Linked DNA regions of Rubrivivax gelatinosus IL144. The protein of the gene in region 2 interacts with the protein of the main gene of each other region in a pairwise test. Links are inferred from orthologs where the notes say so. Each region holds a gene or a part of one and is shown on either strand. Other genes may lie near its edges.

Evidence for each region. The genes of interacting proteins can lie anywhere in the genome.
Region 1: the proteins of tsaE (region 2) and rlmB interact in binary tests that used the Escherichia coli proteins (3 or more experiments, as listed by UniProt). The link is inferred for Rubrivivax gelatinosus IL144 from one-to-one orthologs.

What each region holds. Positions count from the first base shown.
Region 1 is NC_017075.1:3,499,572-3,504,589, reverse strand. The notes cover bases 1,149-4,039. They hold rlmB (23S rRNA (guanosine(2251)-2'-O)-methyltransferase RlmB), read left to right. Parts: upstream 1,149-2,142; coding sequence 2,143-2,937; downstream 2,938-4,039. Other genes in these bases: RGE_RS15955 (D-2-hydroxyacid dehydrogenase family protein), read right to left, coding at 3,859-4,039; upp (uracil phosphoribosyltransferase), read left to right, coding at 3,014-3,640; RGE_RS15970 (carboxymuconolactone decarboxylase family protein), read left to right, coding at 1,450-2,106; RGE_RS15975 (DUF1624 domain-containing protein), read left to right, coding at 1,149-1,288. Outside these bases: RGE_RS15980 (RES family NAD+ phosphorylase), read left to right, coding at 1-557; more of RGE_RS15975, read left to right, coding at 554-1,148; more of RGE_RS15955, read right to left, coding at 4,040-4,866; RGE_RS15950 (transglycosylase SLT domain-containing protein), read right to left, coding at 4,964-5,018. UniProt on the Escherichia coli protein: Specifically methylates the ribose of guanosine 2251 in 23S rRNA.
Region 2 is NC_017075.1:1,523,799-1,528,730, reverse strand. The notes cover bases 972-3,776. They hold tsaE (tRNA (adenosine(37)-N6)-threonylcarbamoyltransferase complex ATPase subunit type 1 TsaE), read left to right. Parts: upstream 972-2,054; coding sequence 2,055-2,498; downstream 2,499-3,776. Other genes in these bases: RGE_RS07265 (N-acetylmuramoyl-L-alanine amidase), read left to right, coding at 2,495-3,776; queG (tRNA epoxyqueuosine(34) reductase QueG), read right to left, coding at 972-2,030. In the rest of the region: RGE_RS07280 (AEC family transporter), read left to right, coding at 55-957; more of queG, read right to left, coding at 870-971; more of RGE_RS07265, read left to right, coding at 3,777-3,841; RGE_RS07260 (DedA family protein), read right to left, coding at 3,843-4,493; RGE_RS07255 (ATP-binding protein), read left to right, coding at 4,533-4,932. UniProt on the Escherichia coli protein: Required for the formation of a threonylcarbamoyl group on adenosine at position 37 (t(6)A37) in tRNAs that read codons beginning with adenine.

The sequences.
Region 1 (5,018 bases), 2.0 Mb from region 2 along the record:
ACGCGCTGGAGGCGCTGACCAACGAACGCCTGCGCGAGGAACTGGGCCACGTCGAACGCGTGCCGCGCGCCGAGCGTGTCTTCGGTCCGGGCAGCGGGCCGGTGATGGCCGCCTTCACCCACGTCAACCCGGACGGCAGCCGCTTCTCCGACGGCCGCTGGGGCGTGTTCTACGCCGCGCGCGAACGCGAGACCGCGATCGCCGAGACGCGTTACCACCACGCCCGTTTCCTCGCCGCGACGCGCCAGCCGGCGATGCATTTGCCGATGCGGCTGTACCACGTGCCGATCGACGCCCGGCTGCACGACCTGCGCCCGCCCGGCGCCGTCGACGACGCGGTCTACGCCGCCAGCGACTACGGCGCCTCGCGCGCGCTGGCCGCCGCGCTGCGCGCCGCCGGCTCGCACGGCGTCGTCTACCGCAGCGTGCGCCACGCCGGCGGCGAGTGCGTCGGCCTGTTCCGCCCGCGCGGTGCCGGGCCCTGCCTGCACGCCGCGCACCTGCTGTACGCCTGGGACGGGCAGGGCTTCGCCGACGTTTACGAGAAGACGGCATGAGCCGGGGTGCTGAACGCTTCGACCGCCTGGACGCGCTGCGCGGCCTGGCCATCGTCTGGATGGCGGCCTACCACTTCTCGTTCGACCTGAACCACTTCCGGCTGCTCGACCCGCGCCAGGACTTCTACGGCGATGCGTTCTGGACGCTGCAGCGCACGGCGATCGTCAGCCTGTTCCTGTTCTGCGCCGGGCTCGGCCAGGCCGCGGCACTCGACGCCGGCCAGGGCTGGCCGCGTTTCTGGCGCCGCTGGGCGCAGGTGGCGGGCTGCGCGCTGCTGGTCAGCGCCGGCTCGGCGACGATGTTCCCGCACAGCTGGATCAGCTTCGGCGTGCTGCACGGCATCGCGCTGATGCTGATCCTCTCCCGGCTGGCCGCACCGCTCGGGCGCTGGTTGTGGCCGCTGGGTGCCGTGGCCATCGTGCTGCCTTTCGTCTGGCAGCACGCGTTCTTCGACACGCGCTGGACGAACTGGGTCGGCCTGGTGACGCACAAGCCGGTCACCGAGGACTACGTGCCGCTGCTGCCCTGGTGGGGCGTGATGCTCTGGGGGCTGGCGGCGGGGCAGTGGGCGCTCGCCCGCCGCCGCGGCTGGCTGACCGGCGCACTGCCGCGCGTGCTGGCACCGCTGGCGCTGCTGGGGCGCTGGTCGCTGTCGTTCTACATGGTCCACCAGCCGGTGTTCATCGGCGCGCTGACGGCGCTGCTGTCGCTGGGGCTGATCGGGCGCTGAGCGTCCCGCTGCGCAGCGGTTTGCGCAGCGCGAAGCGTGTTGCGCGCTTTGCAGCGAAAAACGCAGGATTTCGTCGCCGAAGACGATGTTCTTGCGTGGCACGAGCTTTGCGCTTGGGGTGCGCCGACTGTTCGGCTGTCTGAGGACCTGGAGTCACCCCCATGAAGAAGAACACCACCCAGCTCGCCGCCATCGCCGGCGCCGCTCTTGTCGCCGGCACGGCGCTGTCCTTCGCCGTGCCGGCCGTGGCCGCCGAACGCATGCCGCCGGTGAAGGTGGAGGACTACAACGACGCCCAGCGTGCCGCCGCCGAGGAGTTCCTCGCGACGCGCAAGTACCCGGTCTTCGGCCCGTTCTCGGTGCTGATCCGCAGCCCGAAGCTGATGACCAACGCCCACACGATGGGCAGCTACCTGCGTTACAACGCCTCGATCGGCATGCCGCTGTCGGAGATGGTGATCCTGATGGTCGCGCGCTCGTGGAGCCAGGACTACGAGTGGACCTACCACGTGACGATCGCCGCCAAGCAGGGCATCAAGCCCGAGGTCATCGACGCGATTGCCGAAGGCCGCCGCCCGACCGAGCTGACGCCTGACCAGGCCATCATCTACGACTTCACCGACGAGCTGCTGCGCAACCGCCGCGTCTCCGACAAGACCTACGAAGCGACGCTCAAGCGCTTCGGCGAGCAGGGTGTGCTCGACACCGCCGGCGTCGTCGGCTACTACACCTTCCTGGCCGGCATCATGAACACCGTACGCACGGCGCCGGTGCCGGGCGTGAAGACGCTGACACGTTTCCCCGACGCGTCGAACTGAGGCCGATGGGGGTTCGCCGGCGGGCGAGCGGCTACGATGCGCGCCTTCGTCCCGCCGTCCCTTCGGCGGGCGCTTTCCCAGGTGAACCCCGTGAGCAACAAGGTCCTGTTCGGCTTCCACGCCGTGACGGTGCGGCTGAAGACCGCGCCGCAGTCGGTCAAGGAAATCCACGTCGATGCGACGCGCCGCGACGCGCGCATGCGCCAGTTCGTCGAACGGGCCGAAGCCGCCGGTGCCAAGCTGGTCGACAGCGACGGCGAGCGCCTGACCCAGCTCGCCGGCAGCGGCCGCCACCAGGGCGTCGTGGCGCGCGTGACGCCGCTGGCGCCGACCCACTCGCTGGACGACGCGCTCGACGCCGCCGCCGGCGCGCCGCTGGTGCTGGTGCTCGACGGCGTCACCGACCCGCACAACCTGGGCGCCTGCCTGCGCGTGGCCGACGGTGCCGGCGCCTGCGCCGTCGTCGCGCCCAAGGACCACGCGGTGGGCCTGAACGCGACGGTGGCCAAGGTCGCCAGCGGCGCCGCCGAGACCGTGCCCTACCTGATGGTGACCAACCTCGCGCGCTCGCTGGGCGAGATGAAGGAGCGCGACCTGCGCATCATCGGCACCTCCGACGACGCGACGAAGACGATCTACGACGTCGACCTCGCCGGCCCGGTGGCGCTGGTGCTGGGCGCCGAGGGCCACGGCATGCGCCAGCTGACGCGCAAGACCTGCGACGAGTTGGTGAGCATCCCGATGCAGGGTGCGGTCGAGAGCCTGAACGTCTCGGTCGCCGCCGGCATCTGCCTGTACGAGGCGCTGCGCCAGCGCACCAGCACCCGCTGAGCACCTGCACCTGCCGCAAGCTCGCGGCGGCGGCCACTGGCTACACTGGCAGGATCACCGAATTCCGAGTTTCAACATGCCTGTCATCGAAGTCCGTCATCCGCTGGTGCGCCACAAGGTCGGCCTGCTGCGCGAGAAAGACATCTCGACGAAGAAGTTCCGCGAGCTGACCAACGAGATCGCGCGCCTGCTGGCCTATGAGGCGACGGCCGACTTCCCGCTGGAGCCGATCCAGATCGACTGCTGGAGCGGCCCGGCGACGATCGAGCAGATCGCCGGGCGCAAGGTGACGGTGGTGCCGATCCTGCGTGCCGGCATCGGCATGCTCGACGGTGTGCTCGACATGGTGCCCAACGCCAAGGTCAGCGTCGTCGGCCTGTCGCGCAACCACGAGACGCTGCAGCCCGAGCACTACTTCGAGCGTTTCGTCGGCCACCTTGACGAACGTACCGCGCTGATCGTCGACCCGATGCTGGCCACGGCCGGCTCGATGATCGCCACCGTCGACCTGCTCAAGCGCCGCGGCTGCACCGACATCCGCGCGCTGGTGCTGGTGGCGGCGCCCGAGGGCATCAAGGCGCTGGACACCGCCCACCCCGACGTGCGCTGCTGGACGGCGGCGATCGACAGCCACCTGGACGAGAACGGCTACATCATCCCCGGCCTCGGCGACGCCGGCGACAAGATCTTCGGCACGAAGTGATGGTGCCCCCGGCCGCCTGGCGGCCGCCCCCCCGAGGGGGGCAACCTGACCGGACCGGGAGACCCGGATCCGGTCAGGCGCGTTAACACCGCCGCTCCCCCTGACCGCCTTCGGCGGTCTGTCCCCGAGGGGAAGGCGGGCTCGCTGTTGGCTGCCCCTGACCGCCTTCGGCGGTCTGTCCCCGAGGGGACGAATTCCGAGCCTGCTCGCTGTTCGCGTTAGCGCAGCACCTTCAAGGCGTCCGGGTTGACGATATTCGTCGGGGTGTTGTTGACGAAGTTGATGACGTTGTCGAACGCGGCGCCGAAGTAGATCTCGTAGCTGTCCTGTTCGACGTAGCCGATGTGCGGCGTGCAGACGGCGTTTTCCAGGCGCAGCAGGGGGTGGCCCTGGAGGATGGGTTCGCTCTCGAAGACGTCCACCGCGGCCATGCCGGGGCGGCCCTTGTTGAGCGCGGAGACCAGCGCGTTCTCCTCGACGATCTCGGCGCGCGAGGTGTTGACGAACAGCGCCGTCGGCTTCATGCGCGCCAGGTCGTCGAGCTTGACCATGCCGCGGGTCGTCTCGCCCAGCCGCAGGTGCATGCTGAGCACGTCGCATTCCTCGAAGAAGGCCTCGCGGCTCTCGGCGGCGACGTAGCCGTCGGCGACGGCGTGCTCGCGCGACTCCTCGCTGCCCCAGACCAGCACCTTCATGCCGAAGGCGCGGCCGTAGCCGGCGACCATGCGGCCGATGCGACCGTAGCCCCAGACGCCCAGCGTCTTGCCGTGCAGCACCATGCCCAGGCCGAAGTTGGGCGGCATCGAGGCCGACTTCAGCCCCGCCTGCTGCCAGGCGCCGTGCTTGAGGTTGCCGATGTACTGCGGCAGGCGGCGCATCGAGGCCATGATCAGCGCCCAGGTCAGCTCGGCCGGCGCCACCGGCGAGCCCACGCCTTCGGCCACCGCGATGCCCAGCCGCGTGCAGGCCTCGACGTCGATGTGCGGGCCCACGCGCCCGGTCTGCGAGATCAGCTTCAGCCGCGGCAGCTTCTCCAGCAGCGCGCGCGGGAAGTGCGTGCGCTCGCGGATCAGCACCAGCACGTCGGCGTCGCGCAGCCGCACCGAGAGCTGGCCGGTGCCCTTGACCGTGTTGGTGAACACCTTCGCGTTGAGCGGCTCGAGCCGCGTCGCGCACCTGAGCTTGCGGACCGCGTCCTGATAGTCGTCGAGGATGATGATGTTCATGGGCATTGGCCGCATTGTCGCGGCGGACGGCACGCGGCGTGGCGATCCCTGCGGCGCGAGGGCTCGCCCGACCTGGGGAGGCCGGGCGGGCGGGAGCTCAGCGGACCGTCTTCTTCGAGCTCTTGGCCGTGGCCTGGGCCTTCGGCGCGCTG
Region 2 (4,932 bases):
CAACGCAGCCGCAAGCCCCGCCGCCGACCGGGGCGCTGGCACACTGCGCCTCCGATGCCCGACCTGCTGCTGCTCGCCCCCGATTTCCTGCTCATCGTCGCCGGCTACCTGATCTGCCGCCACACGCCGCTCGGGCGCGGCGTCTGGGACGGTGCCGAGCGCCTCGTCTACTACGTGCTGTTCCCGGCGCTGCTGTTCGGCAGCATCGTGCGCGAGCCGCTGTCGCTGGGTGCGATGCTGCCGCTGGCCGGCAGCGGGCTGGCCGTCGTCGCCGCCGGCATCGTGCTGGCCTACGCGCTGGCGCACGCGCCCGGCGTCGACGCGCGGCTGCACGCCTCGGGCGCGCAGACGGCCTTCCGCTTCAACTCCTACGTCGGCCTGGCGGTCGCGGCGCGCATCGCCGGCGCCGACGGCGTGGCCTGGACGGCGCTGCTGGTGTCGCTGTGCGTACCGCTGTGCAACATCGCCGCGGTCTGGCCGCTGGCGCGCCACGGCGGCCACGGTTATGCCCGCGAGCTGGTGCGCAACCCGCTGATCCTGGCGACGGCCTCGGGGCTGGTGTTCAACCTGCTGGGGCTCCGGCTGCCCGAGCTGCTGTCCGGCGCGCTGAGCCGCGTCGGCTCGGCAGCGGTGCCGATCGGGCTGATGGCGGTCGGCGCCGGGCTGCAGTTCGGCGCCCTGCGCGAAGCGCCCCGGCTGGCCGCGGCGCTGCTGGCGATCCGCCATCTGGCGTTGCCGGCGCTGGCGCTGGCGCTGGTGATCACGCTGGACCTGCCGCCGGGCCAGCAGGCCATCGTCGTCGCCTTCGCCGCCCTGCCCACCGCGTCCAGCGCCTACGTGCTGGCGACGCGCATGGGCGGGCACGGCGGCTACGTCGCCGGCCTGGTGACGCTGTCGACGCTGGTCGCGATGGCCGGGCTGCCGCTGGCGCTGGCGGCGCTGGCCGCGCTGCGCTGAGCCAGCGCCCAGTCGACGTGCTCGGCGACGATTTCGCCGGCGGCGTCGCGCCCGGCGGCCAGTGCCGCGGCCAGCGCCGGGTCGTCGGCGGCGCGCAGGCTGTTGCCGGCGGCCACCGCCAGGTTGCGCCGCCAGCGTCGCCAGCCGATGCGGCGGATCGGGCTGCCTTCGGTGCGCTTCAGGAACTCGGTCTCGGTCCAGGCCCACAGCGAGAGCAGCGACGGCGCCGCCAGCTCGGGCCGCCAGTCGAAGTCGGGCACGGTCGCACGGCGCGCGTACTTGTTCCACGGGCAGGCCGTCTGGCAGTCGTCGCAGCCGTAGACACGCAGGCCGAGCGCCGGCCGCAGCTCGACGGGAACAGGGTCGTCGGTCTCGATCGTCAGATAGCTGATGCAGCGCCGCGCGTCGACGCGGTAGGGCGCGACGATGGCCTGCGTCGGGCAGGCGTCCAGGCAGGCCGTGCAGCTGCCGCAGTGCGGCGCCTCGGGCGCGGTGACCGGCAGCGCCAGGTCGACGTAGATCTCGCCGAGGAAGAAGGTGGAGCCGGCTTCGCGCGACAGCGTCAGCGTGTGCTTGCCGCGCCAGCCGATGCCGCTGCGCGAGGCGAGCTCGACCTCCAGCACCGGCGCCGAATCGACGAAGACGCGGTGGCCGAAGGGCCCGATCTCGGCCGCCAGCCGGTCGGCCAGGCGCTGCAGCCGGGTGCGCAGCACCTTGTGATAGTCGCGGCCGCGGGCGTAGACCGAGACCACGGCCTCGCCGGGTGTCGCGAGGCGGCGCCGTTCGGCATCGCGCCAGTCTTCGGCCAGGTCGCGCGGCAAGTAGTCCATGCGCGCGGTGATCACGCGCACCGTGCCCGGCACCAGTTCGGCCGGCCGCGCACGCTTCAACCCATGCGCCGCCATGTAGGCCATCGAGCCGTGGAAACCGGCCTCCAGCCAGGCCAGCAGGCCCGGTTCGGCGGATGCCAGGTCGATGTCGGCCACGCCGATCTGGGAGAATCCCACCTCATGCGCCCAGGTCCGCAGTCGTGCGAGCACGGAGGGCCCGTCGACGTGTCGTTCGGTTCGCATCCGACGATTCTAGAGAGCCGCCTCGTGGCCTGGCCTGACGAGGCCGCTTGTGCCGCCTGGGCCGCCGCGCTCGCCGCCCGGCCCGAACTCCGCGACGCCTACCTCGAACTCGATGGCCCGCTCGGCGCGGGCAAGACCACATTCGTGCGCCACCTGCTGCGCGCGCTCGGCGTCGCCGGGCGCATCAAGAGCCCCACCTACGCCGTCGTCGAGCCCTACGTCCTGCCGGACGGGCTGACGGTCTCGCACTTCGACTTCTACCGTTTCGACGACCCACGCGAGTGGGAGGACGCCGGGTTCCGCGACGTCTTCGCGCGCCCCGGCCTGAAGATCGCCGAATGGCCCGAGAAGGCGCGTGCCGTGCTGCCGCCGCCCGACCTGCGGCTGGCGATCGCGCCGCAGGACGACGATCGCCGCCTCGTCACCGTCGAGGCCTGCACCGCGCGCGGCCGCGCCTTGCTGGCATGAAGCGCCGCCAGCTCCTCGCCGGCGCCGGCCAGCTCGTGCTGCTGCTGGGTGCCCCGCAGATCGCCTGGGGCGCCGGCATCGTCGCGGTGCGTGTCTGGCCGGCGGCCGACTACACGCGCATGACGATCGAGTCCGACGGCGCGCTCGTCGCCCGGCACTTCGTCACCCAGGCCCCCGACCGCCTGGTCATCGACCTGGACGGCCTGGAACTCAGCCCGATGCTGCGCGACATCGTCGGCAAGGTCCGCCCCGACGACCCGTACATCGCCGGCGTGCGCGTCGGCCAGTTCCAGGCGCGTGTCGTGCGCTTGGTGCTCGACCTGAAGCAGCCGGTGGTGCCGCAGCAGTTCACGCTGGCGCCGGTGGCCGCCTACCAGCACCGGCTGGTGTTCGACCTCTACCCCAAGGCCGAGACCGACCCGCTGCTGGCGCTGATCCGCGAGAAGGAAGCCGCCGAACGCGAAGCCGCCAAGGCGGTGGAAGACGCGCTCGGCGAGCTGATCGCACGCGTCGACAAACCCGGCCTGCCGCAGCCGACCCGGCCCAAGCCGACGGTGCCGGTGCCGCCGCTGCAGACCCCGGCGCCCGAGAAGGAGACGCCGCCGACCGACGCCGAGCGCCGCCGCGTCGACCGATTGATCATCGTCGCGCTGGACCCCGGCCACGGCGGCGAGGACCCGGGCGCGATCGGCCCGACCGGGCTGCGCGAGAAGGACGTCGTGCTCGCCGTCGGCCTGGCGCTGCGCGAGAAGCTCAACGCCGTGCCCGGCATGCGCGTGATGATGACGCGCGACGCCGACTTCTTCGTGCCGCTGCACGAGCGCGTGCGCAAGGCCCAGCGCGTGCAGGCCGACCTGTTCGTGTCGATCCACGCCGACGCCTTCATGCGCCCCGAGGCGCGCGGGGCCAGCGTCTTCGCGCTGTCGACCAAGGGCGCGTCCAGCGCCGCCGCGCGCTGGATGGCGCAGCGCGAGAACGCCGCCGACCAGATCGGCGGCGTCAACGTCGCCAACGTGCGCGACGCCCAGGTGCGCCAGGCGCTGCTGGACATGAGCACGACGGCGCAGATCAAGGACAGCCTGAAGCTCGGCCGCGAAGTGCTGTCGCGGCTGGACCGCGTCGGCCGGCTGCACAAGCGCGACGTCGAGCAGGCCGGCTTCGCGGTGCTGAAGGCGCCGGACATCCCTTCGATCCTCGTCGAGACGGCCTTCATCTCGAACCCCGAGGAAGAAGGCCTGCTGCGCGAGGCCGACTACCGCGATCGCCTCGTCGACGCGCTGGCCACCGGCATACGCCGCTACTTCGCGAAGAACCCGCCGCTGGCGCGGCAGCGCACGCTCTGATTCAGGCCGCCTCGGGCCCCGCGCCCCGCGCCTTCCAGGCGCCGTAGAGCACGAACAGCCCGGGCACCAGGATCATCGACCAGATGATGGTGCTGAGGTTCTGCTTGACCCAGGGCAGGTTGCCGAACAGGTAGCCGGCGGTCGTCAGGCCGCCGATCCACAGCACCGCGCCGGTGACGTCGAACAGCGTGAACTTGCTGCGCGTCATCTGCGCGACGCCGGCGACGAAGGGCGCGAAGGTGCGCACGAAGGGCATGAAGCGCCCGGCGATCAGCGTAAATCCGCCGTAACGTTCGTAAAACGCGTGGGTGCGATCGAAAGCACTGCGATTGAAGAATCTCGACTGGTTCCAGCCGAACACACGCGGCCCGAGCGTGCGCCCGATCGTGTAGTTGCACTGGTTGCCCAGCACCGCCGCGGCGATCAGCAGCGCCATCGACAGCGGCAGGTTCATCAGCCCCACGCCACAGAGGGCGCCGACGACGAACAGCAGCGAGTCGCCGGGCAGGAAAGGCATCACCACGACGCCGGTCTCGACGAAGATCACCGCGAACAGCAGCGCGTAGACCCAGGTGCCGTAGTCCTGGACGAACGCCGACAGATGCAGATCGACATGGAGAACGAAGTCGATCAACCAATGCACGAGTTCCATGGCACGGGATTATCGACGGCTGGTTATGCTCGCTCCCGGATGGGAATCGAAATACAGCCGTCGACGGACATCGACAGCGCCGTTCGCCGCAGGCTGCTGCACACGGCGCTTCGCAACGCCACCCGCAGCGTCTGGATGCTGCTGGTGGCGATGCTGCTGGTGGCCGTACTGGGCTGGCTGGCCCAGCGCCCGCTGGCCGGCGCGCTGGCCGCCGCCGTCGGCGGCGTCGCGGCGCTGATGCGGCACTGGCTCGAACGCCGCCACGCCGAGCGCCCGCCCGAGACCGGGGCCGAGATGGCACGCGTCGTGCGCTGGCTCGACGCCACCGCCATCGCCGTCGGGCTGATGTGGGCGGTCTGCACCTTCGCCGTCTACCCCGCGCTCGGCGAGACGGCACGCACGCTGTACCTGGTGATGGTCTGCGGCTCGATCGCCTACT